3 regions of the Brumicola nitratireducens FR1064 genome follow, and region 2 is predicted to be linked to each of the others. Evidence: predicted binding sites of a transcription regulator. Region 2 holds the regulator's gene; each other region holds the start of a gene.
The links. Region 2 encodes FNR, which switches genes on or off when oxygen is low (the NO sensors DNR and NnrR bind a similar motif). Its sites were predicted from a motif close to TTGATCTAGATCAA; they were not measured.
Positions count from the first base shown of each region.

Region 1: a site for FNR is predicted at 4,666-4,679, ahead of GNIT_RS00865 (universal stress protein). Genes of this name have one in related genera too.
Region 3: a site for FNR is predicted at 4,789-4,802, ahead of phbB (acetoacetyl-CoA reductase). Genes of this name have one in related genera too.

Region 1 covers NC_016041.1:200,127-210,724, reverse strand. Annotated here, with positions in the region: partial or broken gene GNIT_RS18315 (AMP-binding protein) at 1-573, shown strand, start outside; gene GNIT_RS18310 (iron-containing redox enzyme family protein) at 664-1,335, shown strand; gene GNIT_RS00885 (SDR family oxidoreductase) at 1,338-2,147, shown strand; gene GNIT_RS00880 (tetratricopeptide repeat protein) at 2,187-2,918, shown strand; gene GNIT_RS00875 (OsmC family protein) at 3,056-3,493, opposite strand; gene GNIT_RS00870 (substrate-binding periplasmic protein) at 3,777-4,595, shown strand; gene GNIT_RS00865 (universal stress protein) at 4,751-5,188, shown strand; gene nfsA (oxygen-insensitive NADPH nitroreductase) at 5,199-5,936, opposite strand; gene GNIT_RS00855 (Slp family lipoprotein) at 6,309-6,875, shown strand; gene GNIT_RS00850 (hypothetical protein) at 6,898-7,278, opposite strand; gene GNIT_RS00845 (ExeM/NucH family extracellular endonuclease) at 7,501-10,089, opposite strand; gene GNIT_RS00840 (DNA-methyltransferase) at 10,450-10,598, opposite strand, start outside.
Region 2 covers NC_016041.1:2,000,453-2,011,050, reverse strand. Annotated here, with positions in the region: gene ccoN (cytochrome-c oxidase, cbb3-type subunit I) at 1-641, shown strand, start outside; gene ccoO (cytochrome-c oxidase, cbb3-type subunit II) at 653-1,258, shown strand; gene GNIT_RS08725 (cbb3-type cytochrome oxidase subunit 3) at 1,258-1,431, shown strand; gene ccoP (cytochrome-c oxidase, cbb3-type subunit III) at 1,436-2,392, shown strand; gene GNIT_RS08715 (FixH family protein) at 2,505-2,996, shown strand; gene GNIT_RS08710 (heavy metal translocating P-type ATPase) at 3,015-5,423, shown strand; gene ccoS (cbb3-type cytochrome oxidase assembly protein CcoS) at 5,460-5,699, shown strand; gene GNIT_RS08700 (sulfite exporter TauE/SafE family protein) at 5,702-6,364, shown strand; gene fnr (fumarate/nitrate reduction transcriptional regulator Fnr) at 6,398-7,135, shown strand; gene uspE (universal stress protein UspE) at 7,312-8,220, shown strand; gene ttcA (tRNA 2-thiocytidine(32) synthetase TtcA) at 8,488-9,387, shown strand; gene rssA (patatin-like phospholipase RssA) at 9,399-10,307, shown strand; gene GNIT_RS08675 (DUF2987 domain-containing protein) at 10,316-10,598, opposite strand, start outside.
Region 3 covers NC_016041.1:439,679-450,276, reverse strand. Annotated here, with positions in the region: gene GNIT_RS17600 (phasin family protein) at 1-526, shown strand, start outside; gene GNIT_RS01930 (phasin family protein) at 562-912, shown strand; gene GNIT_RS01925 (polyhydroxyalkanoate depolymerase) at 1,086-2,303, shown strand; gene GNIT_RS01920 (lytic murein transglycosylase) at 2,483-3,745, shown strand; gene phbB (acetoacetyl-CoA reductase) at 3,906-4,628, opposite strand; gene purU (formyltetrahydrofolate deformylase) at 4,929-5,777, shown strand; gene GNIT_RS01905 (bacteriorhodopsin-like) at 6,351-7,178, shown strand; gene GNIT_RS01900 (polyprenyl synthetase family protein) at 7,265-8,122, shown strand; gene crtI (phytoene desaturase family protein) at 8,115-9,587, shown strand; gene GNIT_RS01890 (phytoene/squalene synthase family protein) at 9,591-10,532, shown strand; gene GNIT_RS01885 (lycopene cyclase family protein) at 10,529-10,598, shown strand, end outside.

The sequences.
Region 1 (10,598 bases), 1.8 Mb from region 2:
TTGTTGGCAGAAGCCCGAGGTTTAGGTTTGCCTGTTTATCAAGGCTATGGCTTGTCAGAATGTAGCTCTGTTGTATGCATCAATACACCTAATAACGATGATATAGCGAGCACTGGCAGCGTATTGCCGCACCTAAAAGCGGCGATAATTAATAACGAGTTAGTTGTTAGTGGCAATGCCTTTTTAGGATATTTGGAAGACCAACGTTCTTGGTATAACGATCTGGTTTTTACCGGAGACATCGCAAGTATCAAAAATAACAAAATTTACATCGAAGGCCGAATCAAAAACACTCTCATTAATTCATTTGGACGCAATATTTCTCCTGAATGGATTGAATCTGAATTGCTCGCAACCGGCCTATTTCAACAAGCTGTTGTACTGGGTGACAGTCGGCCATTTTGCATGGCGGTGCTCGTACCAATATCAGAGAAAATTCAACAGGCTGTTATCAGCGATGCTATCGACACAGTAAACAGTCATTTACCGGACTATGCCCAAATCAAAGCAAATCTCATGCTAAGCCACTCTATGACTTTTGAAGAGGGCTTATATACAGCCAATATGCGCCCTAAGCGTGAACAAATTAACCAGTATTATCAGTCAAGAATTGAGGCTATCTATGCCAATTTTTTTACGATGAAAAAAGAGGAAAAAAACACAATGAGCTTATATCAAAGACTTCTGAACGAAACGACCACCGAGCGCGATTACTTACTGTCATCTCCAATCATTAAACGTTGCTTCTCTGGCGACATTGAAACCGAAGATTACGTTGCATTTTTGAGCCAAGCATATCATCACGTTAAGCATACAGTGCCTTTGTTGATGTCAGTAGGCAGTCGTTTACCGGAGAGCAAAGAATGGTTGCGCGAAGCAGTCGCCGAATATATTGAAGAGGAGTTAGGCCACCAAGAGTGGGTACTAAACGATATTGCAAACTGTGGATATGACAAAGAAGTCGTGCGCGCCACCCCGCCTTCAATGGCAACAGAACTCATGGTTGCCTATGCCTATGACATGGTTAACCGTGTTAACCCACTTGGATTTTTCGGCATGGTGCATGTGTTGGAAGGGACCAGTATTGCAATGGCCGATAACGCGGCAGCCAATATTAAGGATGCATTAGGATTACCCAAAAAAGCCTTTAGCTATTTGGTATCTCACGGCTCGCTGGATATCGATCATGTTAAGTTTTTTGAAACTTTAATGGATAAAATTGATTGTCCTAAAGAACAAGATCTCATCGTTCAAAGTGCAAAACGTTTTTACGTTCTATACGGCAATATTTTTAGAACCTTGGACGTTTCAGCTAGCAAAATGAAGGCTGCCTAATTTTGACACACCAAAAGGTATCTAAAACGTGTTTGGTCACTGGTGCCTCGGGTGGTATCGGTGGCGCAATTGCCAAAATTCTTGGTGAAAACGGGTATCACGTTTTTATTCAAGGACGCAATCAGAAAAAGCTAGCACAACTTAAAATCTCAATGTCTGGAAACTGTGAAATTTTACTAGGGGATTTAAACAAATCGGACGACCGCGCAAACATTCTTAATCTTGCTTTTGCGAACAAGCCCGTCGACTTACTAGTAAATGCAGCCGGTTTGTCTAGCTTCGTCGCATTTGAAGATACAAAACCCGAAATGATAAATGAGTTAATGCAAACCAACCTGATAACGCCGATGTTATTTACTCAAGAGTTTATTGCGAAGTCACACACTGAACAAGGTGCTGAGCAAAAGCAGATCAACGTCGTTCAAGTAGGTTCAGCCTTTGGCTATATAGGCTATCCCGGCTTTAGCACCTATTGTGCCTCCAAATTTGGTTTGCGTGGATTTACAGAAGCACTTGCCCGCGAATATAGCGATACAAATATCAGATTTAGATATTTCGCACCGCGCGCAACCAGTACCAGTATAAACGCGGTGAGTGTTGATGAGATGAATAAAGCACTAGGTAACGCTGTGGACAGTGTTGAGGCGGTAGCTAAAACCTTTATGAACTTTCTCAACAGCAAGAAAAGACAGCAAGTTGTTGGTTGGCCTGAAAAGCTTTTCGTTCGGATAAACGGATTTATTCCAAAGCTAGTCGACAACGCAATTCAATCTAAACTTACCGTTATAAAACGTTATTTACAACAATCTTAGAAAGCCAGATTGTTATTTTGATAAAAAGAGGATATTCCTATGAAAGCGCATCAATCAATCGCTAAATCAATTACTAAACTCGGAGTGGCGGTCCTATTTGCTACATCGTCATTGACCACTATTTCATTCGGTACTTTTGCAGCAGACGGCACTTTTGCAGCAGACGCTACTTTTGCAACAAAAAGCCCTGAATCGCAGCTTCTCGAATTGCAACAACAGTGGGTAAAGGTAAATTATCAACTAGAAGGTGACGCTCAAGAAGCGGGATTTGATAGCCTACTCAAACAAGCCCAAGCATTAGTTAAAGCCAATCCAGAAAATGCCAACAATTTAGTTTGGTTAGGTATTATTGAGTCTAGCTATGCTGGTGCCAAAGGAGGCTTAGGCGCCCTTTCATTAGCCAAGGATGCAAAGAAATCACTAGAAGCTTCGATGAAACTTGACGATTCTGCGTTGAGTGGGTCTGCCTATACGAGTTTAGGCACGCTTTATCATAAAGTACCTGGCTGGCCGATTGCTTTTGGAGATGACGATACAGCCAAAAAAATGCTAGAAAAGGCCATATTGATCAATCCAAACGGCATTGATTCAAACTACTTCTATGGTGAGTTTTTGTTTGACGACAAAGAGTATGCAAAAGCTAAGGAGCATTTAACGCTGGCTCTACAAGCAGCGCCGCGCTTAGAAAGACCGTTGGCAGATGAATTTAGACGAGCTGAGATTAATCAGTTGATGGAAAAAGTTGATAAAAAAATGAAAAGAAAAGGCTAAGACCGAGTCTATCAACTATTTTCAGAGTATGGACTTGAACTTGAATAGCCACTTTGCTTTAAATCATATAGTGAGTCATTGTCATTCAACAATGACTCACTACTACCTTATCTTAGTCTAACTTTCGCCATTATTTGCTATAAAGATTCAAAACTTTCAATTGTTAAACTAATTTCGCAATTTAATAACTTTGAGATTGGACAGTTTTGCTTAGCGTCTTTGGCTGCAGCAGCAAAATCGGCTTCATTAATTCCGGCAACCTTGGCTTTTAGGACTAATTCTGATTTTGTCACCGAAAACCCGTCACCGTCTTTGTCTAAACTAACTGTTGCTCTTGTATCTAGCTCACCGGATTTTAAGCCTTTTTCGGCTAAACCAAACGACAGGGCCATGGTGAAACAACTGGCGTGAGCAGCGGCGATCTGCTCTTCTGGGTTAGTCCCTTTTTTATCATCGAAACGGGTGTTGAAACCATACGGTTGCTCATTAAAAGCACCTGACTGGGTAGATACCGAACCCTTTCCTTCTTTTCCTAACCCTTGATACTTTGCGCTTGCCCAATTTTTGATAGTCATAAATTCTCCTTTGTAATGCGTGTATTAATGGGTATGAAATGCAGCCTCATGAGATCACATTTGCTTTTTTCTGGTGAAGTCAGCCAACGTAGGAAACATTTAAATTATCATGGTATACCAACAGCCTAGTACATAATTGACGTCTTCGCCGAGTATTAAAGCTGACTTGAATTGTTCTGCCCTGTTTAACTTTCTAATCAGAGGGTATATCATTCAAAATTCTTACCGCATGCATTTTGCATAATCAATAGCAACAAATAGCTCGTTTGACGCTAGGGAAACAATGATTAAAAACGCTTTCGTTGTCATAGTGTGTTCGCTTTTATTTGGATACTGTTCAAATAGTTTTGGCTATTCACAGACCGACGACAATCAAGAACTCGCAAAAACGGCGACACTCCGGATAGGGTACGATGACAGTCCCCCAAATCGATATACTGACAAAGACGGCAACCCGAACGGGTACGACATTGAATATTTGTCCAACATCTTGGACGCAGCAAACATAGATTATCAATTTTACAGTTATCCTTGGAAGCGCATTGTGCGTCATATCGAAACGGGTCAACTTGATATTGCGATGTCAGCAGCAAAATTAGAGGAGAGGGAAAAATTTGCTTTTTTCTCAGAGGAAATCTTCAAGCTGAGCTCAAATATTCTGTTCATTGAAAAAAGTTACACAGAACAGTTTAAAGAACTCAATGCGCTGTCTTTGCTTCCCTCTATCCCTGCTCAAATTGGGGTGATGCGAGGCACGTCATACTCTGACGAGTATCAGTCGCTATTATCTGACTCAAATTTTGCAAAAAAACTCGTCGCTTTGAACGATGTGCGCCAAGCGCTAAATCTTGCGATAACAGGTCGCATAGCTGGTTTCATTGCAACAAGAGAAGTTGCTCTGTATGAGTTAGCGCTGCGCTGCCAAAGTCACAACTTCGTCGAAGTCTATGATTTACTAAAAAACGAAAGCACCGCTTCTTTTTTGATGTATTCCAAAAAAACCATCAGTCGTGACTTAGTCAATAAAATCGATCAAGTGATGAAACGTCTCGAACGTCCAAACGAGAATTTAATTGACGTTGATGCCCACTGCGCCAGCTAAAAGCAAATCAACGTTCGTTGCTATTTTTAACCATAATCCAATATTAGCAGGTGTAACCCATTATCTTTGTTTGACTTAAGTCAATCATTGCCCGATACAGACATGATAGTGTTAGCGTAGAGATGTTTAAATCAAACTACTACGGTGCATACACTATGAGTATTTATAAAAAGATTATCGTTGCAATAGATTTCAATGCTGAGCATGAACACGTGCTTGAGAGAGCAATGAGTGTATGTCAAACGCCTGAAGACGTCAGCTTAGTCTATGTTTCAATGCCAATAGTTTACCTTCAACCCTTACTATATGGGGGTGAATATAACGCAATGACGGATGCTGAAACAGTAGACGATGCCAGAAAAAAGTTAGAGGTAATTGCAGACAAGTTTGGCATCAACAAAGAACACGTACACATCAAGACCGGTGATATTTCTGATGAAATAAAGGCACTGGCGAATGACACGAGTGCCGACCTAATTATCATTGGCACCCACGGTAGAAGCGGCATTAAAGCACTGCTTGGTTCTACCGCAAATGCAGTTTTACATGGCGTTAAGCAAGACGTACTTGCTGTGCGAATGCAAGATGATTAATGAGTATATATCATCGATTTAAAAAACCACGCGCTTGCAAGAAGGCAAGCATGTGTTCTCTTTTTTTCTTTTGTACTGCATTCGCGGTTTGTTCAGACCAATTACTGGTTTTTTGATTTTCGCCGCGTTGCGTGTAGTAATTTTGAATTTGGTCGTCGTAGTTATCCACATCAGATTCAGAGCGAGACGAGTCATAAACATCTTGATGAAGAATGACATCTACGGGGAAACGAGGCTTCACTTCAGGTTGCGCATCAGGCCAGCCCAGACACAGACCGAAAACAGGATATACTTGATCCGGAAGTTGCAATAGTTCAGAAACTAATTTTGGATCGTTGCGGATCCCACCAATAAAAACCGCACCAAGTTCTACTGACTCAGCACCTAACATCAGGTTTTGCGCCATTAATGCAGCGTCTACAGTTGCTGCAATAAAATGCTCAGTGTTGCCCTCTAAAGCGCCCAGGTTTTGTTTTAGACAAGCATATTCAACTCGCCTTAAATCGGCGCAGATAACCAAAAATTCGGCTGCAGATTCTATCCATTTTTGACCACCCGCCAACGTCGCTATTTTTTCGCGAGTATTTTTGTTATTTACTTGGATCAGGGAATATGACTGAATGAAGCTTGATGATGCGGCGCCTTGCGCGCACTCAATAAGCTTGTGTAATAAATTTACGTCAATCGGTTTATCAATATACTGTCGAATAGAACGGTGAGATGACTGAGCTTCAAGAATTGGGTTCATATTACTATTTTAAACCTTATTGTTATGTGCAAGAAATACAAAAATACCGACAATCATTTTGTCAGCTAGTGTCGTTATAGCTAGTTTTTTTTTATTCGCTTTCACCACCATTTGCATCATGGGTGGTACGCAGTTTCAACGGTATACTATCAAATTATTTGCCGATACTGTCAATTGAGCGCCAAGCTTAAAAAAACACAGGACACATTAACGAACTAGCAAAACTTTCTTTTCCCGATTCTTATAAATCACAGCTTAAAACGCATGCTGTTGTTTTGGCCTGTTTGTATTTGAAATGTTCATAAAAGTAGACTACTTTGTAATCAACGGACAATTTGCACTCGATTGCAAAACTATAAGGGATTAACCAATATGTTTAATAAATTTGTATTTGCTTTACTACTTCCGATTCTTTTAACGGGATGCGCGTTTTCACCTAATGAAATTCAGGTGGCAAGCAGCCAGCCATTAGTCAGTTTTTCAGATGTGACCGATGAGTCTGTTGGCAAAGGCGTTAGATGGGGCGGTGTTATTCTTGATTTAAGTAAACAAGATGACAGCACCACTGTAACGGTATCTCAATATCCACTCTTACAATCAGGTCAGCCAATTTATAAACAGCAAAGCGGAGGAACTTTTACCGCTAAGTTTAATAATTCTTTGAATCTAGAAAATTTGCAACAGGGCGCGATACTGACGCTTGTCGGCAACGTTGAGCAATTACAAAAGCCTGAGACAAGTCTTGATGTGTCTCCTCTAGCCACCATACAAACTAGCAATTTTTACGTTTGGGAGGGCTTTTCAAGCGCCAATCATCTAAGTTCGGAAGATAACAGCCCTACTTCTATGGACCGCGGAAAATGGGGATGGCGGGTAAAAAACGAAAAAGAAGTGAACAGGGAACGTCAAGAGCGAGAGGCTCAGCGCCTTAGCCAATAACAAACTGTAGCGTTGCTTTGCACTAGTCACACAACTTCATGCCGCTTATCAGCGCACCGTCTTTAACATAGTCTATGACGACGTCGTCTCTAATGAGCAGGGCGTCGTTTCTTAAACCGGTAAGATTGCTTAGCAAATTCTTTGAGTTCACTTCTACGCAAACCAAATAACCATACTTAATGCCAGTTAACTTGTCACCAATCCACTGCTTTATAGGTTGAGACATATTGTTAATTTCAATCGAGGACGGGTCTCTCAACTCTGACATCAGGTAGTCTCTCGCTATGTCTTGGTAATTTTCAGGAAATGGGCCGTAGTCAGCTTCTTTTTCTTGCGTAGGGCTTGGTAAGGTCACACAAGCAGATAAAAGTAAGATAGTTAAAATAGCTATTGTCGTTTTCATAAGAATCGATTCCCTTGAGGTAATTTGTATTGTTACACATTAACGCTGTTTTTTGATTATAGAAAGGGGCAAGGTGTATTTATAAATTCTATAGTCGCTTTGACGGCAATAGGAGCCTCAAGGATGTGTATACAGCGAGGAAAATAAATAGTCCTAGTAAACAAACAAAAAAGCCAGTCACGTTTACCTGACTGGCTTTAATTTGACCATATGGTTCCTAGGCTATTTACCTGTATTTACGTAACTAACGCAGCGACCTTGATTGCGAAACATGGAACCATCGTTACGACGTAAATCTTTCCATCCGTCTTTTTTACATTGATTTTTATCGCGTGGGACAATATAAAGGTCAAGTCCGACAATAACCGGGTCATGATCAGAACTACGATATGCATCAGGTGCAAATAATGCATCTTGTGCAGTAGCCTTAAAGCTTGTGTCGTAATCTAAAATATCAGGCTCATCAGCGTTGATAGACCAAATGCTGACTGCAGTTACTTGTTGCGCTAAAACAGAGGTTGCCAGCGCATAATCAAGATAACCAACCTGACTATCAAATACGTATGAATAAGCTTTTTCACCGCCAAATTGTTTAACCATGTCAACAAAGCCTGATGCTTGTAAAGCGACAATTGGATCTTCTTTATCGTAACTATTTAAATCACCAATAATTAAATAATCAGGGTCGTCACTGCCGGTTGGGTCAGTCGCTAACCAATCAGCAAGCGCCTTTGCTGCGTCCGTTCTCACCAAGTTACAGTTACCTTGGCCGTCTTGAACATCAAAATCACCAAACTCTTCGCAGTCAGACCCTTTCGATTTAAAGTGATTAACGACAACAGTGACTCGCCCACCTGCTTGATTTTCTTCGAATGTTTGTGCTAGTGCGGGTCGGTTTTTGGTATCGATAAATCGAGGATCAACAACAGAATCAAGGATTGCAAAATCGCCAGCTAGCGATAGGGCACTTTTCTTATAAAGTATGGCTACCTTAATTGCGTCGGTTCCGATAGTCCCCGTATCGACATAGCCATATACCTCTTCGCCGATGGCTGCATTGATGCCATCAGCTAGATCTTTCACGGCGGCTTCCGGGTTATTTTCAATCTCTATTAGGCCAACAACATCTGCATTTATCTCTTTCAGTGCTTGAATGATCTTCGATCGCTGACGCTCAAACTCTTCGGCAGTATCTGCACCACGGCACGATAGCAGAGCTGGACCACAGCTGTTTCCAAATTGGTCGAGGGTGGTAAAGTAATTTAATACGTTAAAGGAGACGACTTTTAATCGACCTGCAGTTTCTGGTGCACTGGTGCGAGGATTTGTCGCAACATAATCAGCCCCTTGCGTTGGCTGAATGCGGTATGCACCAAACGACTGATGCATAATACCTTGTACATTTGTTACTGTGTCACCACCACGAAAACGATTATCAAGTGTAAATTCTTGGCCATTCGGATGTATTGCTGGGTCAGGATTTTGCGTTGTGCGTCCGTCATCTAGCAAAATTCGTCTTGCGGCGTTAGCCGCTAGTAAATCAAAATACTCATTTGAGTCTGGGTCGACTACCGCAGTTGGCGTGTTTAAACGTTTATCATCGCCTAATGGTAAAGTAAGGCCAATTTCACCAAAGCGGTCAAAATTAAAGTAGTCACCAATCACTAGTTCTTGCGGTATTACTATCCGCATCCCTTCTAAGGCCTCTAATTGCAGATCATCAATAATTGGCAAATTCAGCACTTGTGCGACAGGTAAAGCTTGGTCATTCGCTAAAACAGTGACTGTTGATGCGCTCACTTGTGTCATTCCACCAAACTCTGATACAGAACCTGTGACGCTCACCCGGTCGCCAATAGTTACGTCAACGTCGGGGTTTGAATTATCAAAAACAAATAAAGCCTCGGAGGTTAGAGGGTTACCATCGCCTACCTCAGACTGCACGAAAAAGCCGCGCAAGTCACCGTTATCGATACTATCGTTGCGTTGAAAATCACCTACTACTATGCCCTCAATGCGCACATCCAGCCCGTTTACTTGAGTTGCATTGCCAGTACCTTGGATGAATGAGATAGCAACTGTTTCAGGACCTAATGGTGATTCATTGACGAATCCCTTTAGCACTTTTAAATTTTGTACTGCGAATGCTTCGGTCCCACCATTTGCTTTTGCAGTTAGTCGAATGGTTAATTCACTACCAGTCCCTAATATTGGCGCACGCAATGGCTTAAAAACATTAGACAGCACAGTGCCATTTACAACAAGTGGGTCATTAAGACTAACAACTTTTCCGGACTCTAGCGTATATGAAAGGTCAGCCGACTCATCTGCGACCGCACGCAACAATTCAACTTCAGAGTCACCATCTATTGAAGCTGTTACCTTAAATACATCACTGCTTTCAAAGTCGCCCATGGCGCCCATATCAATTTGCAGACCTAACTCAGTTTCGCCGCTAATATCGAAGACCCAAGATGCAACTACCTCGTCAGTCGTGTCTGCGTTTACCGTATCAACGATCCCAAAAAATTCTTCTGTATTAGTACTGGCCACAATGCCTATACTGTCACTCGAAAAAGTTGTAGTGTCATCTAATACAGAAAAAGGGATAGAGCTTGAAACACCACGTTGATATTTTTGAAATCCATCAGCTGCGCTTGAAAAAGCATTTGTATATGGATTTTGGTACTCAATTAAATTTAGGCTGCTACTGCTGACCATATCGTACGCAATGGTCGTTTCATCAGCATGAACAAATCCTAGAGCGATCATACTCAACGACGCTGCTGGCAAGAGGTGTTTTAAAAGCATATTGTTCCCTTTCTGTCTCAGTTTTTTGACATTTTATTATTACATTCCTAGTAATCGTAAAATAAACTATAAGCCTGAACTATGCAACAGGGGCAATATTCTCAGCTTTGCTGCACATATATTGTGCGGCCGCGTTTCAGGTTTGCATACTGAATAGCGTTGCTAGTAAAAGTAGCTATCTTTCAAGTGCTCTGACCCTTTGATTTGCTCTATTTCACTTCATCATTAGTAAGAACTGGATAGATATTAAAAATAGCTTTTCAGTCTTGAACTCGAATACCTCATATATTTGGTTTTTTCGACCGTCTGCTTACTTCCAAATGTGAACATTCGGTAAGCCCCTCGCATAAACCCATCACCTTACAATCCTGACCCGCTAATATTGCGTTTCAATTTAAGCTCGATGGTTTCCAGCACGTGAATAGTGAAGTCTTCACTTTTACTCTCAAAACTCAGCTCGGTAGCAGCTTCGACCTCCCCTAATGCAACTCGCGTTTTAATTAAAAAGC
Region 2 (10,598 bases):
CGCTTCCTGATTGGACACAATCTTTGGGTATGGCTATGTCTATCATTCTATTCGTACCCTCTTGGGGCGGAATGATTAACGGCATCATGACGCTCTCAGGTGCTTGGCATAAGTTGAGAACCGACCCAATATTACGTTTCCTTATTGTTTCACTGTCTTTCTATGGTATGTCTACCTTTGAAGGTCCGATGATGGCTATCAAAACGGTAAACGCTCTATCCCATTATACTGACTGGACAGTTGGTCACGTTCACTCAGGTGCGTTAGGTTGGGTAGCCATGGTCACGATCGGCTCTGTATATCACTTGGTCCCAATTTTGTTCGGGCAACCAAAAATGTATAGCACCAAGCTTATCAATGTTCACTTCTGGCTAGCTACAATCGGTGTGGTTCTGTACATCGTTGCAATGTGGATGTCAGGCGTTCTGCAAGGATTGATGTGGAGAGCAGTAAATGCTGACGGCACTCTAACCTACTCTTTTGTGGAGTCATTAGAAGCCTCTAAGCCATTCTACATCGTTCGCTTCATTGGTGGCTTGTTCGTTGTAGCCGGCATGTTAATAATGGCTTACAACTGCTATCGCACAATCCGTGCACCTAAAGAAAGCATTGTAGAAAATACTGCAACCGCTGCGGCATAAGGAGAACGATAATGAAAAATCCACATGAGTTGTTAGAAAAAAACGTTGGTTTATTAACTGTTCTTATTCTAGTCGCAATTAGCTTTGGTGCTATGGCGCAGATCTTACCATTAATGTTTGACCAACAAGCATTAGAGCCAGTTAAGGGCTTGCGTCCATATACCGCCTTAGAGTTGGAAGGTCGTGACATTTACATCCGTGAAGGTTGTGTTGGCTGTCACAGCCAAATGATCCGCCCTTTCCGCTCAGAAACAGAACGCTATGGGCATTACTCAGTAGCCGGTGAATCTGTTTGGGAACGACCCTTCTTATGGGGTTCAAAAAGAACAGGTCCTGATTTAGCGCGAGTTGGCGAACGCTATAGTGATGAATGGCATCGCGTTCACTTGATGAATCCAAGAAACGTAGTACCTGAATCAAATATGCCGGGTTATCCATGGCTAGCTGAGAACACACTTGATGGTAAAGATATCGTCAAAAAAATGGAAGTTAACCGTATGCTAGGTATGCCTTACACAGATGAAGATATTGCAGGTGCTGAAGCTGCAGTAAAAGGCAAAAAGGAAATGGAAGCTTTGATTGCCTACCTACAGCAACTTGGGACTCATTTAAAATAATGGACCAGGGAACTATAGGCAGCATATTTACGGTTATCGTTTTCGTCTCTTTCGTTGGCGTTTGTTATTGGGCATTCAGCAGCCGCAATAAAAAAGGCTTTGATGAGGCAGCAAACTTAGTTTTCGATGACGAAGAAAAGAAAAACTTAAATAAAAAAGATCAGGAGTCTTGAACTTATGAGTATGTTTTGGACAATTTGGATATCAGTAATAACATTAGGTTCAATATTAGGCTGTTACGTTCTTTTACGTTGGTGTTTATCAAATAGCACTGGGGTCAAGGAAGGCGAGTCGATGGGACACGTTTTCGATGGCATAGAAGAGATGAACAACCAATTGCCTCGTTGGTGGACAATATTATTCTACATTTGTATTGTTTGGGGTGTTGCTTACTTACTCTTGTACCCTGGTTTAGGCGGGTATAAAGGGCTTCTTGGTTGGGAAAGTTCTAACCAAGGTGTGCTTTCACTTGAAGAGTCGAAGCTTGCATTGCAAAAAGACATTGAAGACGGTAATTGGAACGAGTATGCCCTGCAGATCAAATATGCAAATGAGAAATTCGATCCCATTTTTGCTGAGTATGCAAAAACACCGGTCGAGCAACTAGCAAAGAATGAAGAAGCTGTGCAAGTTGGCCAACGCTTGTTCTTGCAGAACTGCGCGCAGTGTCATGGATCGAATGCAAAAGGTGCAGCATCAGGTTTCCCTAACCTTACGGACAACGATTGGATATATGGCGGTTCTGGTGACAAGATCAAAGAAACATTAATCTTAGGTCGTCGCGGCGCAATGCCTGGTTGGCTCAACAGCATGGGTGAAGACGGCGTAGCCGAGGTTGTAGCATATACCTTGAGCCTAAGTGGTCGTGACGTTGATCAAGGCTTAAAAGAAGCCGGCAAAGCCAGATTCGTGGTTTGCGCAGCCTGTCACGGAATGGATGGTAAAGGCAATCAAATGATCGGTGCTCCTAACCTGACAGACAATATCTGGTTATATGGCGGCAATCAGAAGACTGTGACTGAAACTCTCTATTATGGGCGCAACGGTGTTATGCCGGCGTTTAAAGAGACGCTTGGTGAAGACAAGGTGCATGTCGTTGCAGCTTATGTTTATAGCCTGTCTCAAATAAAGTAAAAATACGACTCAAAAAGCCTCGTAATGACGAGGCTTTTTTTTACCCAATTCCGTATACTCTCCCACCGACAGCATAGTTAATTCACGCAAGTAAAAAAAGAGTTAAAGCATTATGGAAGAACTAGACGTTAAGCCTTGGTATAAACAGTTTTGGCCTTGGTTTCTAATCTGTATCCCCGTTTCATCATTTATCGTTGGCGGCATTGTAGTCAATTTCGCAACGGATGGTACCAACAGTCTTGTAGTTGATGACTACTACAAAGAAGGCAAATCAATTAATGCTAGATTAGATAAAATTGAGAAAGCAAAATCACTCGGTATCAGCACTAGATTAAACATAACGGACGATGTCATCTCCGTTGAATTTTTATCAGGTGCACCGCAAACCAGAGAGGCATTAAAACTAGATTTTTTTCATGTCACCCTAGAAGAGAGAGATTTTTTTGTGTTGTTAAGTGCCGACGCCAGTGGGATTTACAGAGCTCAAAACGATACCAGCGTAGAAGGAAAATGGCGGTTACGACTTACTCCACTTGACGAGAGTTGGAAGGTTCAAAAAACCATTACCTTACCGACATCGAAAGCGACTAGTTTTAATCCATAATGGCGGTACCCATACTCAATGGCTATTAATATTTCAAAAGGTGATTGCTTTCATTGTGGGCTGCCAAATTTAGAGGGTGACAAATACCCCGTCACTATTCTCAATAATAAACATTATATGTGCTGTCCAGGTTGCCAAGCCGTGGCGAGCACAATTGTCGATAACGGGCTAGAGAGTTACTACGAATTCCGGACTGAACCTGCAGCAAAAGGCGATTCTGCGCTTGACAATACGATGAGTAAACTTGCGGTTTATGACGAGCCGGAACTGCAAGAAGAATTTGTTTTTGATAGCGGTAAAGATAAACAAATTCAGTTAACTGTTGAAGGTATAACGTGCGCGGCCTGTGGTTGGCTTATAGAAAAGCAACTGGCAAAAGTAAGTGGCGTTAAACAGGTTGCTGTTAACGTAGGTGCAAGGCGAGCGATGGTTACATGGAATGATGATGAAATTCATCTTTCACAACTGCTTGGCAAGCTTAAAACTATTGGCTATGAATCACTTCCCTTTCAAGCTGATAAACATGAAGCGTCATTTCAAAATGAACAGAAAAGTTATCTAAAAAAGCTCGGCCTAGCGGGTATCATGACTATGCAGGTGATGATGTTAGCCATGGCTCAATATTTCGATCTCTTCGGCGATATGGATGCTGAAACAACCCGCTATTTCAATTGGGTCAGTCTTGTTTTAACTACCCCTGTTGTTTTGTATTCAGGCAGTGTTTTTTATCTCAGCGCTTTAAAATCCACATTAGCAAAAACGATTAATATGGATATTTCAATTAGCATTGCCATATTATCTACCTATATCGCTGGGATAATCACAATCAATCAAGTTGATGCTGAAGTGTATTTCGAATCAATTTGTATGTTCGTTTTCTTCTTGCTTATTAGTCGCTACTTGGAACAAAGAACGCGTCATAAAGCAAATCAAATATCTTCAAATATGTTAAAGCATATTCCCGTCACCGCATTTAAGTGGGTAGATGGCGAACTGAAGTCCGTGTTAGCTAAGCAGTTACAAGTAAACGACCTAGTACTTGTTAAGGCCGGTGAAATCATCCCAGTGGATGGGGAAATCACTGAAGGACAAGCAACCATTGATGAATCGATGCTAACAGGTGAGTTTGAGTCCGTCGAAAAACAGCAGGGCGCACAGGTATATGGCGGAACAATCAACCAGCTAGGTGTTATTACTATCAGAGTCACTACATCGCTTAAATATGCGATGGTGAATCAAATTTTACGGCTGCAGGAAACGGCATTAGCGAACAAGCCTAAAGTTGCCTTGATGGCTGACAAACTTAGCCGTCACTTCGGTGCGATTGTATTGGCATTTACAGCTATCACTTACACATTTTGGTACTTTCAAGATGGTCCAAATGCATTTTGGATCGCTATTTCTGTGCTCGTTGCTACGTGCCCCTGCGCTCTTGGTTTGGCTACGCCTTCTGCCTTGACGTGTGCAATGGCTAAGTTAAACAAAGGCGGCATATTGCTTAAACGAGCCGATGCACTCGAGCAACTTACTGAAATAACAGACATCGTGTTTGATAAAACGGGTACGCTAACCCGTGGAGAGTTTTCTATCGAAAGAGCTTGGTTTGCTGATGACCAGCAGCGAGATAAACTGCTCTCAATAGCCACAGCATTAGAAATAAGATCCGAACACCCTATTGCAAAAGCCTTTGCAAAACTCAACATAAATACTAAAGACGAGCAAATTGACGATTTTAGCTTAAGCATTGGTAATGGCATTGCAGGTAAGCTTAACGGGCATGTTTATAAACTAGGTTCAGCTAACTTTGTTAATTTAACTGGGTGCCCACCTTTAGCTAATGAGCTTGATAATGCCACAGTGATACTTACTAAAAATGACGCTGTTGTCGCCGCGTTCTGGTTAGTTGACCAAATAAAGAGTGACGTAGCAGCAGTACTGAAGAAATTAAAGCGCTATGACACAAGTATATTAAGTGGTGATAGCGAAAAAAATGTTAGCTTTGTAGCACACAAGTTAGGCATTAATAATAGCTATGCACAATGTACCCCGTCACAAAAGTTAACAACAATAAAGACCATGCAGCAGCAAGGTAAAAAAGTATTGATGCTTGGCGATGGTATTAATGACGCTCCTGTATTAGCGGCAGCGGATGTGTCTTTGGCCGTAGGTAATGCGTCAGACTTAGCGAAAAACGCAGCCGACGTTATTTTGCTTAACGCACGATTGGATTCTCTTTCTTTGGTGTTGGCTATGGCAGACAGAACCCGGCGTAAAATAAAACAGAATATGGTGTGGGCAATTGGGTATAACGTGCTAGTTTTACCACTAGCAATGGCTGGTTTTTTAACGCCTTGGATGGCTGCTCTTGGCATGTCTATTAGTTCCATCATTGTGGTAATTAACTCTACGCGGCTGCTTAAAGATTAAGATAAAACCCTATAGGTAACGGAGTCTATTGAAAGTATGAGTATTATTTATGTGTTGATACCCCTTGCTATCATCATTGTAGGTATCGCGATCGTTGTATTTTTTTGGGCTGTTCGGTCGAATCAATTTGAAGACCTCGATCGCCAAGGCTATAGCATTTTGTTTGATGACGACATCAATACCCAGGATAAAGAAGCTGATCAGAGTATCGTTACACTAAACAAAAGTAATGGCTCCGACAGCAACGAGTCGAAGCCAAGCACTGTCGATAAGTAATAATGGTCGACATTAACTACATAGGAGCTTTCTTAATTGGCATCGCCGGAGGTGTTCATTGCATCGGTATGTGCGGTGGTATTGCCAGTGCATTTTCATTTGCAATTCCTAAAGGGCAATCACAGCTTCCCTATATTTTTTCATACAACCTTGGTCGTATAGTCAGTTACACGATTGCAGGTGCAATTACTGGTTTTATAGGCAGCATTGCAACCGTTAATATTCAATCCGCATTCCCTTTTTTGCAAATTATTAGTATTGTATTTTTGGTTTTATTAGCGCTTTACATCAGCGATTGGTACAAGGGTTTATCTTACTTAGAAAAACTAGGTGGAAGTCTTTGGAGAAAAGTAGCCCCTCTATCCAAAAAACTTATTCCCTTCAAAAACCCATTGTACACTCTACTGTATGGCATGATATGGGGCTGGTTACCCTGTGGTTTGGTTTATTCGGTGCTGACTTGGTCTCTGGCCAGCGAGTCGGCAATGCAAGGTGCGCTTGTAATGTTTTCTTTTGGCGTAGGGACACTCCCTACGCTTTTTGCAGCGAGTTTAGGAGCAAGCTTTTTAGTCCCCATTTTTCAACATAAATTGACTAGGATTACGATCTCTTTGCTGTTGCTTCTATGTTCTTTGGCCTTGACCTTAAACCTAGTTATGAGCTAACTTAACGGCATAATTAACAAGGATGAATAAGTAATGGCAAAAGCCCCCGAACTTTCGATTCACTGTCAAAGTTGTACCTTTAGTCACTTGTGTTTGCCGGTTAGTTTGAACAAAAATGAATTGGAATCGTTAGACGACATTATTGAGCGCAAAAAACCTCTACACAAAAATGATAAATTAGTTCGCCATGGCGATGATTTCCATTCTTTGTACGCTGTACGCTCTGGTTCGTTTAAGTCATACGTTAGCGATAAAGATGGTGTTGAACAAATTATCGGCTTTCATTTCCCTGGCGATATTATTGGCTTTGATGCATTAAAAGACAATAAGCACGGCAGTTCTAGCCAGGCCCTAGAAACGGCTATGGTATGCGAGCTCCCCTACGATACCCTCGACGAGATGTCGGTGAAATTTCCAAAGTTAAGACAGCAAATAATGCGCTTCATGAGTGCGGAAATTAAACATGACCATGATTTAATGATGTTGCTCAGTAAGCGCAGCGCAGAAGAGCGGTTATTGCACTTCTTGAGCCATTTATCGCAGCGCTTTGAAGAAAGAGGCTTTTCTGCAAAACAGTTCAACCTATCCATGACCAGAAATGAAATAGGCAACTACCTTGGCTTAACGGTGGAAACTATCAGTAGATTATTAACCCGCTTTCAAAAAGAAGAATTAATAAAAGTTGATGGCAAATTAATATCCATTATTAATTTTGATGGAATTAGGCAGCGTTTACCCGATATGGAAATTAACTTTACTAACGTTTGTTAGTGCAAATAGTAAACATCTCATGTGCTCTGTTATTTTGGCTCTTTCTGCGCAGAACTTAATAGAGCTAAACTTTTAACTTTTTTCGGCAATTATTTGATCTGCGGCAATAGCTTAACTGGTGTATTGAACAAAAAGCATCCACACTACAAACTTATATATCAGTGTTGGAGAAAATCATGTTTACGTGTAAAAAAATACTCGCTGTTACCGACCCCACCCTCGAACAACAAACTCCGGTGTTGCGTGCGCTGAAATTTGCGCAAAGAACAGACGCTACAATAATCGTGTTTTCCTGTATTTATGATAAATCTTACGATATGACCGCAGTGCTTAACAGCGAAGCACGTGTCAATATGAAAGAGGCCATGGTTGAACAAGAAAGATTAAAGATAGAGGCTCAAATAAAACAACTCAACCTAACAGGTAAAGTTAAGATTGACATAGTTGTTGTGTGGCATAAAAAATTACATGAAGCGGTAATAAATACCTGCAGTGATTATGGTTGTGACCTTATTATAAAAGCGACTAAGAAGCATGGATTACTCTCTTCTAGTTTATTTACTGCTGCAGATTGGCACATTGCTCGAAACTCATCTGTTAACTTACTCTTAGTAAAGTCTCACGAATGGCCACAAAAACCAACTATACTGACTGCAATCGGTGTTTCGGCTAAAGATGATGAACATGTATTCTTGAGTGATAAAGTGGCTGAAACAGCATATGAGTTATCTCAGCTACTTGATGCGAATCTTCATTTTGCCAACTCATATGCTGGTGCACCGGTCCAAGTAACGGTCGAAGTACCTAGTTTTTCTCCCGAAATTTACAATAAAACGGTGCAAGAAAGACATACTACACAATTAAATACACTGGCTGAGAAATACAAGGTCAACGATACTAATATACATGTGCAGGAAGGATTACCCGAAGATATGATCCCAGCCATTTGCCAGCAATATAAAGCCGACCTCGTAGTTATTGGCTCAGTTGGAAGAAAAGGATTAACCGCCGCACTCCTAGGTAATACAGCGGAGCTTATTATTGACTCAGTTGATTGCGATACCTTGATTGTAAAAACAAATTAAATTCAGTTGATATTAGCAAGAGCCAAGCTTATGCCAGAAAATTAAGCTATTGCGACCTAGGCAGAAGCTTTCTCTACTCGCTTTCTCAACTAAATACTTAAAGCGTTTAACTTAACGCCTCTTTGTTAATTGCTTACCAAGCTCACAAGCATTAAAATGACACCCATCGAAAAACGCCATATTTTTTTGTATTCTATGGAAGCATACACAGACCAGCGTTTTTATTTTGAATGAATTGACCCAGCTTATGGGTTGTCGGAATGCATAATGAGTGAAGAAACAGGCTTTAACCAAAAGCTAAAATACAGTAACGATAAATTAGCAAAAAAAATACGTAGAAACGTTGGCAAAGCTATAGACGACTACAACATGATAGAGGATGGGGATGTTGTGATGGCCGCCATAAGTGGTGGGAAGGATTCATTTGCCATGTTGGATATTTTGCTCAGTCTGAAAAAATCAGCTCCCATTCATTTTGATGTTATTGCAGTCAACTTAGACCAAAAACAACCCGGCTTTCCAGAGCATGTCTTACCTAACTACCTAGAATCAAAAAATATCCCCTACTACATTATCGATAAAGACACATATTCAGTTGTGAAAGCTAAGATTGACGAAGGTAAAACCACCTGTGGTTTGTGTTCTCGACTTCGTCGTGGCAGTTTATATTCGTTTGCGGAGAGCATAGGCGCAACTAAAATTGCACTTGGGCACCATATGGATGATATGGTTGAAACAACTTTTTTAAACATGTTTTATGGTGCCAAATTAAAATCAATGCCTCCTAAACTACTGTCTGACGATAAGCGAAACATTGTCATTAGACCCATGGCATACTGCCGAGAAAAAGATATTGTTCGATTCGCTGAGCTCAATGAATACCCCATAATTCCGTGCAATCTGTGCGGTTCTCAAGAAAATTTACAGCGTCAAAATATTAAAGCGATGCTCACTGATTGGGACAAAAAAACGCCGGGCAGAATAGAGAATTTATTTAAATCTTTTCAAAATATCAGTCCAAGTCAGATGGCAGATAAGCAGTTATTCGATTTTGACACATTAACGATAGACCGCAGTGCACCAAAGAAAGAATATAAATTCAATAGTGAAGAAATTTCATCGACCAATATCGATGATTCACTTGTGATACAAATTGCAAATATATAACAAGGAATAATATGAAAATTGGACTTGCACTAGGTGCTGGTGCTGCGAGAGGCTGGGCTCACATTGGCATCATAAGGGCCTTGCAAAAAGCTGGCGTTCAGATAGATATTGTCGCGGGTTGTTCAATTGGAGCATATGTAGGCGCTGCTTTTGCAAGTGGAAAACTTGATGAGCTGGAAGCTTGGGCAAATACATTAACCGAATGGCAAGTGTTTAAGCTACTGGGTGTCGGTTTTCGACGTGGTGGACTTGCTAGCGGACAAAAGGTATTTGACAAACTAAGAGAAGATTTTTGTGCTTCTACCTTTGAAGAAATGAACTTGCCTTTTGCTTGTGTAGCCACTGATCTTTACTCTGGTAAAGAGGTTGTTTTTAATCAAGGTGAAGTTGGTGATTCTATTCAAGCATCGTGCGCAATACCTGCATTATTTAGCCCCGTAGAACATAATGGTCGCTGGTTAGTTGATGGCGCCGTCGTGAACCCTGTTCCTGTGAATCAATGCAGACATATGGGCGCTGATTTTGTTATTGCTGTCAATTTGAGCGCAGACTTCCGTCCACGCCTTATTGAAACTTGTGAACGTGAGCACGAAGAAAACCAAAGAAAAACGGATGAAATGCTAGATAGAGCAAGCGATGGCTTTATAAAGAAATGGTTTTCACCAGACACTAAACCGAATAAAAGAACGCCTCCGGGGATTGTAGGTGTTATGAGTAGTTCATTAGAAATACTGCAAGCTAGAGTAACTCGGTCTCGACTCGCTGGTGAGCCGCCCGATATTTTAATTGAACCTCAACTGCATGATGTCGGGATACTTGAATTTCATCGCGCAATTGAGGTTGCAGAGAAGGGAAATCAAGCCGTTGAGCGCCTAGCGCATCAAATTGCGTATCAATTAAATATTGTGAAAGAAACTTAATTCCTAGACTACTTGCTGGCCATAGCCGTTATGCGTAACGGTATGGTTTGCAGTTTCAGCCCCTTTTTACGTTCAAACCATTCATCATCCAACATCAGTGTACCTGCATTGACCATCTCGCCTGTTTTGGTGGCTTCACGTAAGTCTTGGTCGCTAAATTGAAACATCAATCCCTTGACCGTTGGCATCATAAAGGATAGAAAGCTGCCCATCTCGTTAAAAAATGCTTCGTACTGTTCGTAAATAAACTGCATTTCTTCGAACGTATACTCTGCTTTTAAAAACTCTGGC
Region 3 (10,598 bases), 1.6 Mb from region 2:
TGCAGAATCGGTAAGAGAACGCTTAACCAGCAACTCAAAAGTGACCTATAACACCGTCAGTGCAGTCTCAAAGCAGTACACAGATGTAATGCAGTCTGGTATCACAGCAGCAACTGAAGCAGCAAAAGAGAAAGTCAGTAAGGCCGTTGCACAAGGACAGCCAGTAAAGGCAGCGTCTGTAAAGGCTTCTTCAGTAAAAGCGGCGCCAGAGAAAAAAGCAGCGCCAGCGAAGAAGACCGCATCGAAAACGGCTTCAACTAAGACGTCGAAGGCAGTAGCTAAACCTGTTGCCGAAGCAGGAAAGACAACGCCGGAAAAACAAACGACCAAAGCAGCTACCAAGACGAAGTCAGTTTCAAAAACGGTAGCACAGGAGCCAGTAACGAAAGCAACGCCAGCTCCTAAGACTGCGGCGAAGCCAGTTGCAACGCTAAGTGCTGAAGAAGTAAAAGCACCGGCAAAAATTAAAACAACTGATGTTAAAGCAACACCTGAAAAGCAAACAGAAGTTGAAACAAAAGCGTAATTACCCCTTAATTTTCTAAATATTGGAGATATATCATGTTAGACCAAATGAATGAACAACTTAAAGAAACAATGAAGCCTGTTACTGAATTAGCGACATTAAACATGTCTACTCTTCAAGCACTAGCTGAAAAACAAAATGCACTTTTCTCTACGCTTTTAAGCGGCGGTGTTTCATTCGCTGAAACTGCAAGCCAGCAGAAAGACGTAACAAGCCTTGCTGAAGCGCAAAAAGCGTATTTAGAAGGTTTACAGCAGACAGTAACTGAAGCAGCAAAAGAAACGTATACCCTAGTTTCTGGCGCTCAAACTAAAGCTGGCGAAATGATCAAAGGCTTGAGTGAAGAGATGACTGCTAAAATGAGCGCGGCTGCTAAAGCTAAGTAATGAGCTCTATCTATACACACCGATACGGGTTGTATACTATATAAATCAACTCCAAGCGCAAGGATGTAATGGTCCAAGCACTTGGAGTTTTTTTTACCCAGCAAGAACTGTTGAGCTAAGTTATCTAGCATTTGCCCAACGCCGTTGCTGGCATTGAAGTACTAGGAGACGTGATGAATTATCAAGCATACGATTATTTTGCAAAAAGTGGACAGTTAATGAGTGAAGGTTTTCGCTTAGTTAATGAGCTTATTTCACATCCCAGCAACCCCTATTCGCACACTTGGAGCGGACGAATTGCAAGTGCCACGCTCGAATCAGCAATGAGAGTAACGCAACGCTATGACAAGCTGGGCTTTAATATCACTACAATTGATATAAAAGGTAAAGCAGTTAAGGTTCAAGATGAAATTGTATTCGCAAAGCCATTCTGCAACCTGATCCATTTTAATAAAGCAGGGCAAACTGACAAAGACAAAGTATTGCTAGTTGCACCGCTTTCTGGGCATCACTCAACCTTATTGAAGGGAACTGTGGAGGCCTTATTGCCAAGTCATGAAGTGTATATCACGGATTGGTTGGACGCTCGTGAAGTACCGTTAGAAGAAGGCCCGTTCTCATTCGATTGTTATGTCAGTTATTTGATTGAGATGATGAATCACTTAGGCCCAGAGACACATTTAATTGCTATCTGTCAGCCGACTGTTCAAGCGTTAATTGCAACCGCAGTCATGGCACAAGACAAAAATCCAAATATACCGAAGTCACTGACATTAATGGCTGGTCCAATAGATATCAGTAAAAATCCAACGCGCGTGAATGATTTTTCAAACGAGCATCCAATGAGCTGGTTTGAAAATGTCGCTATTATGAAAGTACCGGTTGGTTACCCCGGCGAAGGGCGTGAAGTTTATCCTGGATTTATGCAGTTAGGCGGGTTCATTTCTATGAACAAAGAAGCCCACATGAAAAAACACCAAAAATACTTCCAAAACTTACTGTTTGGTGAACACGAAGATAGCGAGCGCTTTAGAGCATTTTACGACGAATATATGGCAGTTCTTGATATGCCTGCTGAGTTTTATTTAGAAACGATTGAACGTGTATTCAAAAACAACGAACTAGCAAACAAAACGATTACCTACAATGGTAAGCCAGTGGATTTCAATGCAATTACCAACACTCCCCTGCTAACCGTTGAAGGCGCTGAAGACGACATTTGCGGTATTGGGCAAACTGAAGCAGCGCAAGATCTTTGTCAAAACATACCTAAAAACATGCGTAAACATCATCTTCAGCCGGGTGCAGGTCACTATGGAATATTTAGCGGTTCAATGTATCGTAAGAATATTCGCCCGTTGATTACTGAGTTCATTGATAAGTATTCCTAAGGTATTGTAAATCGCTATCGGCTTAACTACCTTTTAAGCAAAAATACAAAAAGTGCGAACTATCGCACTTTTTGTGTATTTAATGGTCTGTATAAGTAATAATCTCGTCTTCTAGTTTTGACTACGTTTGTATTCGTCAACGTAAATCACATTTTTTGTATTAGGGAATACTCAATATTATGTTTCGACCGCTTTCTCACATTAACAGGTCATTCAGGAAGAGAGGAGCAACTTTGCTTTCGTCTCTATCTGCGTTTTCAATTTTACTTTCAATAGCAGCACCGTCCCATGCGCAAACGATGGTTGAGCCTGCCGCCGAAAAGCAGCCTAGCTTTGCTGAATGTAAAGTCAATCTCGCAGAAATTGCGCTGCAACAAGGCGTGTCAGAAGCTCGTATAGCAGCTGAAATTCCAAACTTAACGCAAATTCCTAAAGTGTTGGAATACGATCGCAATCAACCCGAATTTGTTCAAACGTTCCCTAGTTACTACAGCGCAAGAGTCAATCAATGGCGTATTGAGAAGGGCCGCGAGGCACTCTCCGAGAAAAAAGAGTTTTTAGCTGAGTTGACCAGAAAGTACGGGATACCTGGTCATTATTTACTGGCATTTTGGGGGCTTGAAACTAATTTTGGCAATTATAAAGGCAAAATGTCTACACTTGATTCATTAGCTACACTGGCATGTGACCCTCGTCGCAGTGGCTATTTCACCGGTGAGTTAATGCTTGCATTAAAACTTATGGATCGCGAATCACTTAATAAAGAACAAATGATTGGGTCTTGGGCTGGGGCAATGGGACACACACAATTCATGCCCACCGCTTACATGAAATATGCGCTTGACGGCGACGGTGACGGCAAAGCCGATTTATGGAATAGTGAAAAAGACGCACTTGAGTCAGCGGCAAACTTTTTAAATAAACTAGGGTGGAAACCCGGTCTCCGATGGGGGCGTGAAGTAGTGCTGCCATCTGATTTCGATTATGCCGGTGTAAGTAACGAGAAAAAACCAATCAGTCATTGGGCAAAGTTGAATATTACAAAAGCCAATGGCAGTAGTGTCGGTGAATCAGATATTCCATCTACATTAATTGTACCTGCAGGACATGAAGGGCCGGCATTTTTGGCTTATCACAACTTTAACGTTATTTTACGTTGGAACAATTCTGAGTTTTATGGCATTGCGGTAGGTCAGCTCGCCAATCGTATTTTAGGCAACGATGAATTGAGCAAGCCACTACCAGAACTCCCTAAGTATAGCATTAGTCAAATGGCTCAGATGCAGCGAAAGTTAAATTCCATGGGTATTGATGTTGGTGGCGCTGACGGCATTATCGGCCCCGCGACCAGAGCTGGCATTCGTGAATTTCAAAGCCGAAATCAGTTGATTGCCGATGGGTTCCCTTCAACTACCACATTTAATGCGATACTCGAATTTTAGATATATCGCAAAAAGCTCGCTCATAAACAGAAAACTAAACTCAAAAACGGAGGCACTATGGCCTCCGTTTTTACTATTAATTTATCAGTTCAAAGCGTTGCCGCATTACAGCGGGTCTATCGCAAAGAGCAATGAGCCCTGCCAATGTATGCAGAACTGCTTAGTACATATGTTGACCGCCGTTTATAGACAATGTAGAGCCTGTAATAAAACCAGATTCGTCATCAACTAAAAAAGCCACGCTGTTGGCAATATCTTCAGGTTTTCCTAAACGACCAACTGGGATTGTTTTAATAATTTTCACCAACACTTCTTCAGGCACAGCTCGCACCATATCAGTGTCAACATAACCAGGTGCGATGGCATTTACCGTGATCCCCTTGCCCGCCCCTTCTAATGCTAAAGCTTTGGTGAACCCATGAATACCAGACTTAGCGGCTGCATAGTTAACTTGTCCATATTGACCCGCTTGACCATTTACAGAACCAACGTTAATGATGCGGCCAAACTCTCTTGCGCGCATTCCATCAATGACTGCACGACAAGTATTGAAGCAAGAAGACAAGTTAGTTTGAATAACTGCGTTCCATTGTTCAAAAGTCATTCTGTGCATTGTGCCATCTCTAGTAATACCGGCGTTGTTAACCAATATGTCAATCGGGCCATATTCGCTTTCAATTTTCGCTATGCCTGCAGCCGTTTCATCAAAGTCTGACACATCAAATTTTGCTGTTGGAATTCCGGTCCGCTCAGAAAATTCAGCTGCTTTGACATCGTTGCCGCCGTAGTTGGCAATAACTTTATATCCTTTTTCAAAAAGCTTTATACAAATCGCTTCACCAATTCCGCGTGTTCCACCTGTTACTAACGCTACTCTTGTCATATCCATTCCCTATTACCTGACGTAAATTACTAAATATAAAATACAGCGCCATCATTGTGCGCTATTTTTCGTGCTCATTCTTTAAGCTACATTTATAGTACAAAGTTCGGATGACAATAATGCGACTTTAGTCTTGCGGCTACATTTACCGCAAACTGGATTGACCTAGATCACAACGAAAACTGTCATTAAGCAAGTGCTATGTAGGTATACAACTAAAATTACTTACCAATTAAAAAGCACCCACGGTATACTTTATATCCAAAACATCACTTCATCAACGCAAAAGGAAAATTTGCTTTGCTTTCAACTTATCGTCTCGTTATCGACTGTCCCGACCAAACCGGACTAGTGGCGGCTGTTTCCCAATTTCTCGCAGAGCATGGTGCGAACATTCTGGAGGCTAGTCATCATACCGACCTGCAGCTCAATCGTTTTTTTATGCGCCACGAAATTGATGCGAAATCGATTGCCGTGGATCACGAGGACTTTGTAAATGCTTTTGGCAAAGTAGCTGAACGTTACGACATGCGTTGGAAACTCAGCGATTCTGAAAAAAATGCAAACGTAGCGCTATTGGCCAGCAGAGAGTCTCATTGCTTAATTGATGTGCTGCATAGATGGCACACCGGTGAGCTGCGGTGCAATATCCCATGCATTATTGCCAACCATGAAACCATGCGTGAGTATGCCGATTGGTATAAAGTACCGTTTCATTTTATTGATTTTACGGACAAAACAGCAGCGTTTAAGGAAGTTGAAAGATTACTCGAACATTACCAAATTGACTTAACGGTACTTGCCCGATTCATGCAAATTGTGCCAGACCACTTATGCAAAAAACTCGCAGGGAAAGCAATCAATATCCACCACAGTTTCTTACCTTCATTTGCTGGAGCAAAACCCTATCAGCAGGCATATGAAAGAGGTGTAAAGCTAATTGGCGCAACATGTCACTACGTAACTTCAGACCTTGATGAAGGCCCTATTATTGAACAGGAAGTATTGCGCATTAGTCACAGCGATTCAGCACAAGATATGGTACGAAAAGGAAAGCGTTGTGAAGTGAATGCGCTTGCAAACGGTATTCGATATCACTTACAAGATCGCGTTATTATTCATCAAACGAAGACTTTAGTATTTGCATAGCGACGCGTTGATACTGCGTGAATACAGTTAACCCGAGTTTCGCGTTTTTTAGTAAAAAATAAAAACCGCGGCGTAGCCTTTCTCAACCCAACAAATTAACACTTTATTTACAATCGACTCTTATTATCATCTTCTTATTCTGTTAATCGAGCGATACTTAATAATATTGCTCTCACCCTAAAACACTGGTGCGTGCATATTAGAAAGGATTTTTTTCAATTAATAAAAATGCTCTTTTATCAATATTATTGACTGCAAAAATCTCTTATTTTAATAAAATTAGAAGCTTAAGAGTCGTTATATGAGACTTTCAATTTGGAAAGATCAAATTTAAGTACGCCAATTTATATAGTATTTTAAATTTTATAGAAAACGCTATAAGCTCTGAATTCACTGAGGTATAGAGAAACGCGTCAAAAATTCTTTCCGGCTAACTTGTAAATTTATTGTAAATATTTCAACCAATTTTGTAATAGAGCGTAGAAATTTGTCATTAGAGCAACACAAGAAACAAGATCCTCTAATGAACATGTACCATAAAAATTTTTTTAAAGGATAAACAGAGAAAAAATTATGACTACAAAAAACGCTTATAACAAAACAAAAAGCTTCTCGCTGAGCAACGTCAGCGTCAATGTAAAAATGATGGTTACCGCATTATTTTTATTAATGTTACCCACCTTTGCAAGTGCCGCAGCTAATTTAGAATCCGACGATTTTGTTGGCATTTCGTTTTGGCTAATCTCTATGGCATTAATGGCGTCAACTGTATTTTTCCTTTGGGAAACGCAGGGCGTAACCGCCAAATGGAAAACCTCGCTTGTAGTATCAGCGCTAGTAACTTTCATAGCAGCCGTTCACTATTTCTATATGCGCGATGTATGGGTTGCTACGCAATCGACACCTACCGTGTATAGGTATATAGATTGGTTGTTAACAGTGCCACTTCTTATGATTGAATTCTATTTGATACTGCGTGCAATCGGCGTAGCATCTGCTGGAATATTCTGGCGTCTACTAATTGGTACTTTAGTGATGCTTATACCAGGATACATGTCAGAAGCTGGCTATTTAAATATTACAGTAGGCTTTGTAATCGGTATGTTGGGTTGGTTTTATATTCTATATGAAATCTTCTTCGGCGAAGCCGGAAAAGCTGCTGAAGCAAACGCGAGTCCTGCTGTAACATATGCATACAAAGCAATGCGTTGGATCGTGACGGTAGGTTGGGCGATATACCCAATTGGTTACGTGCTTGGTTATATGACGGGTACAGCTGACCAAGAAACACTTAACATAGTGTACAACCTTGCTGATTTGGTTAACAAGATCGCGTTTGGTTTGTTGATATGGTACGCGGCTACTAGTGAAAGCCAAAGCGCAGCAGAGAAACACGCTTAGAAATAAGCGCATATTATTCACTGGTCTAGCGAGTTTGCGGTTCCAACTTGGGCCCGCAGGCTCGCTCTCATATTAGAGTAATACCTATGATACAAACGAAAGCGCTCGACTTACCAACAATGTCTTTTATCCTAAAGCAGTGTGAAGAAGACATGCACTTTAGAATAAAAGATAGCCAACCTGGCTTGTTCCATTTAAACAGTGGCGGCAACCGAGCTCGCGCTACATTCTGTATTGAAGCCGGAATTGCACTACGATTGCCTGAAAAGTCAATAATCGCAATGGCCTGTACTATTGAATTGCTTCACAATGCCTCCCTTGTTCATGACGATCTTCAAGATTCAGAAACAATCAGGAGAGGTAGGCAGTCGGTATGGAAAAAATACGGCAAATCGCACGCTATATGTGCTGGTGATGTGATGATTTCTGCCGCATACGGAGCGTTAGCAGACATCGGACCACATCACTCATTAGCGACATTGCTGTCGCATACCCATAGAGCTGTTTCAACTACGATCCACGGTCAATCGCAAGATATCGATGCAACACCTGACATTAGTGTAAAACAGTATGAAAAAATTGCGGCGATGAAGTCAGGGCCACTAATACAACTGACCTTATCTCTTCCTCTACTAATGGCAGACATGGAGGAGCATGTTCAAACAGCACATCAAGCATTAAATAACTTTGCCATCGCCTATCAAATTGTTGATGACTTGGACGATTGGCAACAAGACTCGCAGCGCGGTCAACTTAACCTGATTAATTTATTAGCGTCACGAAGCTGTATCGAAGAGGCGACTTATATTGCGCGCAATCGTGCCCGCTATTTATTGAAGCAATGTGAGAAAGAATTAAGCTTACTTCCTGCAAACTGCGCGGCATCTGTTATTAAAGCGGCTCAGAGCCTACGAACAAAAACAAAAGCGAGTACTCATGAATAAGGCTGTTGTTATTGGCGGCGGTTTTGGAGGCATGGCATCTGCACTTAGGCTGCGTGCAAAAGGCTATGATGTTGTGATTATTGATCAATGCGAACGCTTGGGCGGGCGGGCGCAACAGCATAAAATAGACGGTTTTGTTTTTGATGCAGGTCCGACCGTTGTTACGGCTCCATTCTTATTTGAAGAACTATTTTCGCTTTTTGATAAGAAATTAGAAGATTATATTGAGCTCGTTGCTGTAGAACCTTGGTATCGCTTTGTCTATCCAGACAATAGCCATTTTGATTATGGCGGCACCATCGAGGAAACATTGGCTCGCATTGATGAAATTGAGCCTGACGATAAAGCAGGATATAAGGCTCTGTTAGCCCAGTCGGAAGCCATCTTTGATGTTGGTTTTACAGAGCTTTCTGATAAACCGTTTCACAAAATATCTACAATGTTGAAGCAAGTACCAGCGCTAATCAGGCTCAATTGCTATCGCACGGTTTGGCAGATGGTATGTACTTATTTAAAAAACGACAAATTACGACAAGCATTTTCTATCCAGCCTTTGTTGGTAGGTGGCAATCCTTTCGCAACAACCAGCATTTACAGCTTAATTCATTTTTTAGAACGCAAGTGGGGAGTGCACTTTGCCATGGGCGGTACCGGCGCGATGGTTGATGGTTTAGAAACCCTAATGCGAGAGCAAGGCATTAAAATAAAACTCAATACACGCGTAAATAATTTAACAATCGACTCAAATCGAGTCACTCAAGTACACACAAATGAGGGCTCCTTCGAATGTGACAAACTGGTGTCGAATATCGATCCTAAATTTTTGTATCGACACTTGGTTCCCAAAGAAAATCAAAGTATTAGTGCTAAAATTAAAACCAAACATGCCAAACTTTCTATGGGCTTGTTCGTGTTACATTTTGGCACAACCAAGAAATATCCAGATGTAGTGCATCATACAATTTGGCTGGGCAAACGTTACGAAGCTTTATTGAGTGACATCTTTGATAAAAAAATACTAGCGGACGATTTTTCCCTATACTTGCATCGACCAACAGCGACAGACCCGAGTATGGCGCCTGACGGATGTGATTCATTCTATGTATTGGCGCCAGTGCCCAACAATCTCTCTGGTATTGACTGGGCCGAGCAAGAAAAAGCATACGGTGATAAGATAATTAAAGCCTTAGAAGATACGATTATGCCCGACTTATCAGCGCATATAGTCCATCGTTTTGCAAAAGCACCGAATGATTTTGAACATGACTTTAGCAGTGTCGAAGGCAGCGGTTTTTCTATCGCCCCATCATTTCAGCAATCGGCTTGGTTTCGCTTTCACAATAAATCGGAAGGACCAGAAAACTTGTATTTATGCGGTGCCGGAACCCATCCGGGCGCGGGCCTGCCAGGAGTGCTGTCATCGGCAAAAGTGGTAGATAGTCTTATTGCGGCACCGGGTTTGTAGTTTATGCAAGATGACCCTACGGCCCTCTTAAAAAAGCATGGCAAGTCGTTTAATTTTGCTCGACTGTTTTTAGGCAGCGAAACCGGCATAGCTGCCGCCCGCTTATATAGCTTTTGCCGCATAGTGGACGACATTGCTGACGAGAGTCTGGACAAAGAGCAAGCAAGAAAAGACTTAGCAAATTTGAGTGATGCGATTAATCAAAATCAAACAGGACATCCCTTAGTTGCTGACTTTTTGCTGCTTTGCGAACAGCATGGTATTGACAGAAAAAACGGTATAACACTCATTGAAGGCGTTAGCGAAGATTTGAGTCTACAAGCCTTAGATACAGAACAAGAAATAGTGCGGTATGCGTTTAAAGTTGCTGGTGTAGTCGGCTTAATGATGGCACCGATTTTGGGTGCAAAGGAAGATGGATACGCATTTGCCATTGATTTAGGCATTGGTATGCAGTTGACTAATATTGCTAGAGACGTTTTGGAAGACGCTAAAATGAATCGTCGCTACATTCCCGGAGCATGGGTGGATTCTCTATCGCCGGAGCAAATTAGTCTTGCTCAAAAGAATGACCAAGAAAGCGTACAAACAGCTATCACTAGATTATTAGAACTCGCTGAGAGATACTATCAGAGTGGTTTAGCCGGACTTTATTATTTACCTCAACGCAACAGGCCAGCAATTGCAGTAGCGGCCTACGTATATAGAGAGATAGGTCGAAAGCTACTGAAGCAAAACTGTGAATATTGGAGGGGAAGAATGGTGGTATCAAAGTCACACAAGGCCTTGCTGGCAAGCAAAGCGCTTTGGTATTTACGTTCTAGGGAATTTGCTGACAAAGCGCCTAAACATGATCCTAACCTACACATTCATCTTCAAACCACACTTGCGAATAGCGAGTACTCTCCAAATAACAATGCCACGACAGTGACCAACGCTTTGTGAATAACAACGGTGCGGAGGAACAGCCTACCGATTTAATCATCATTGGTGCTGGCGCCGCGGGTTTAT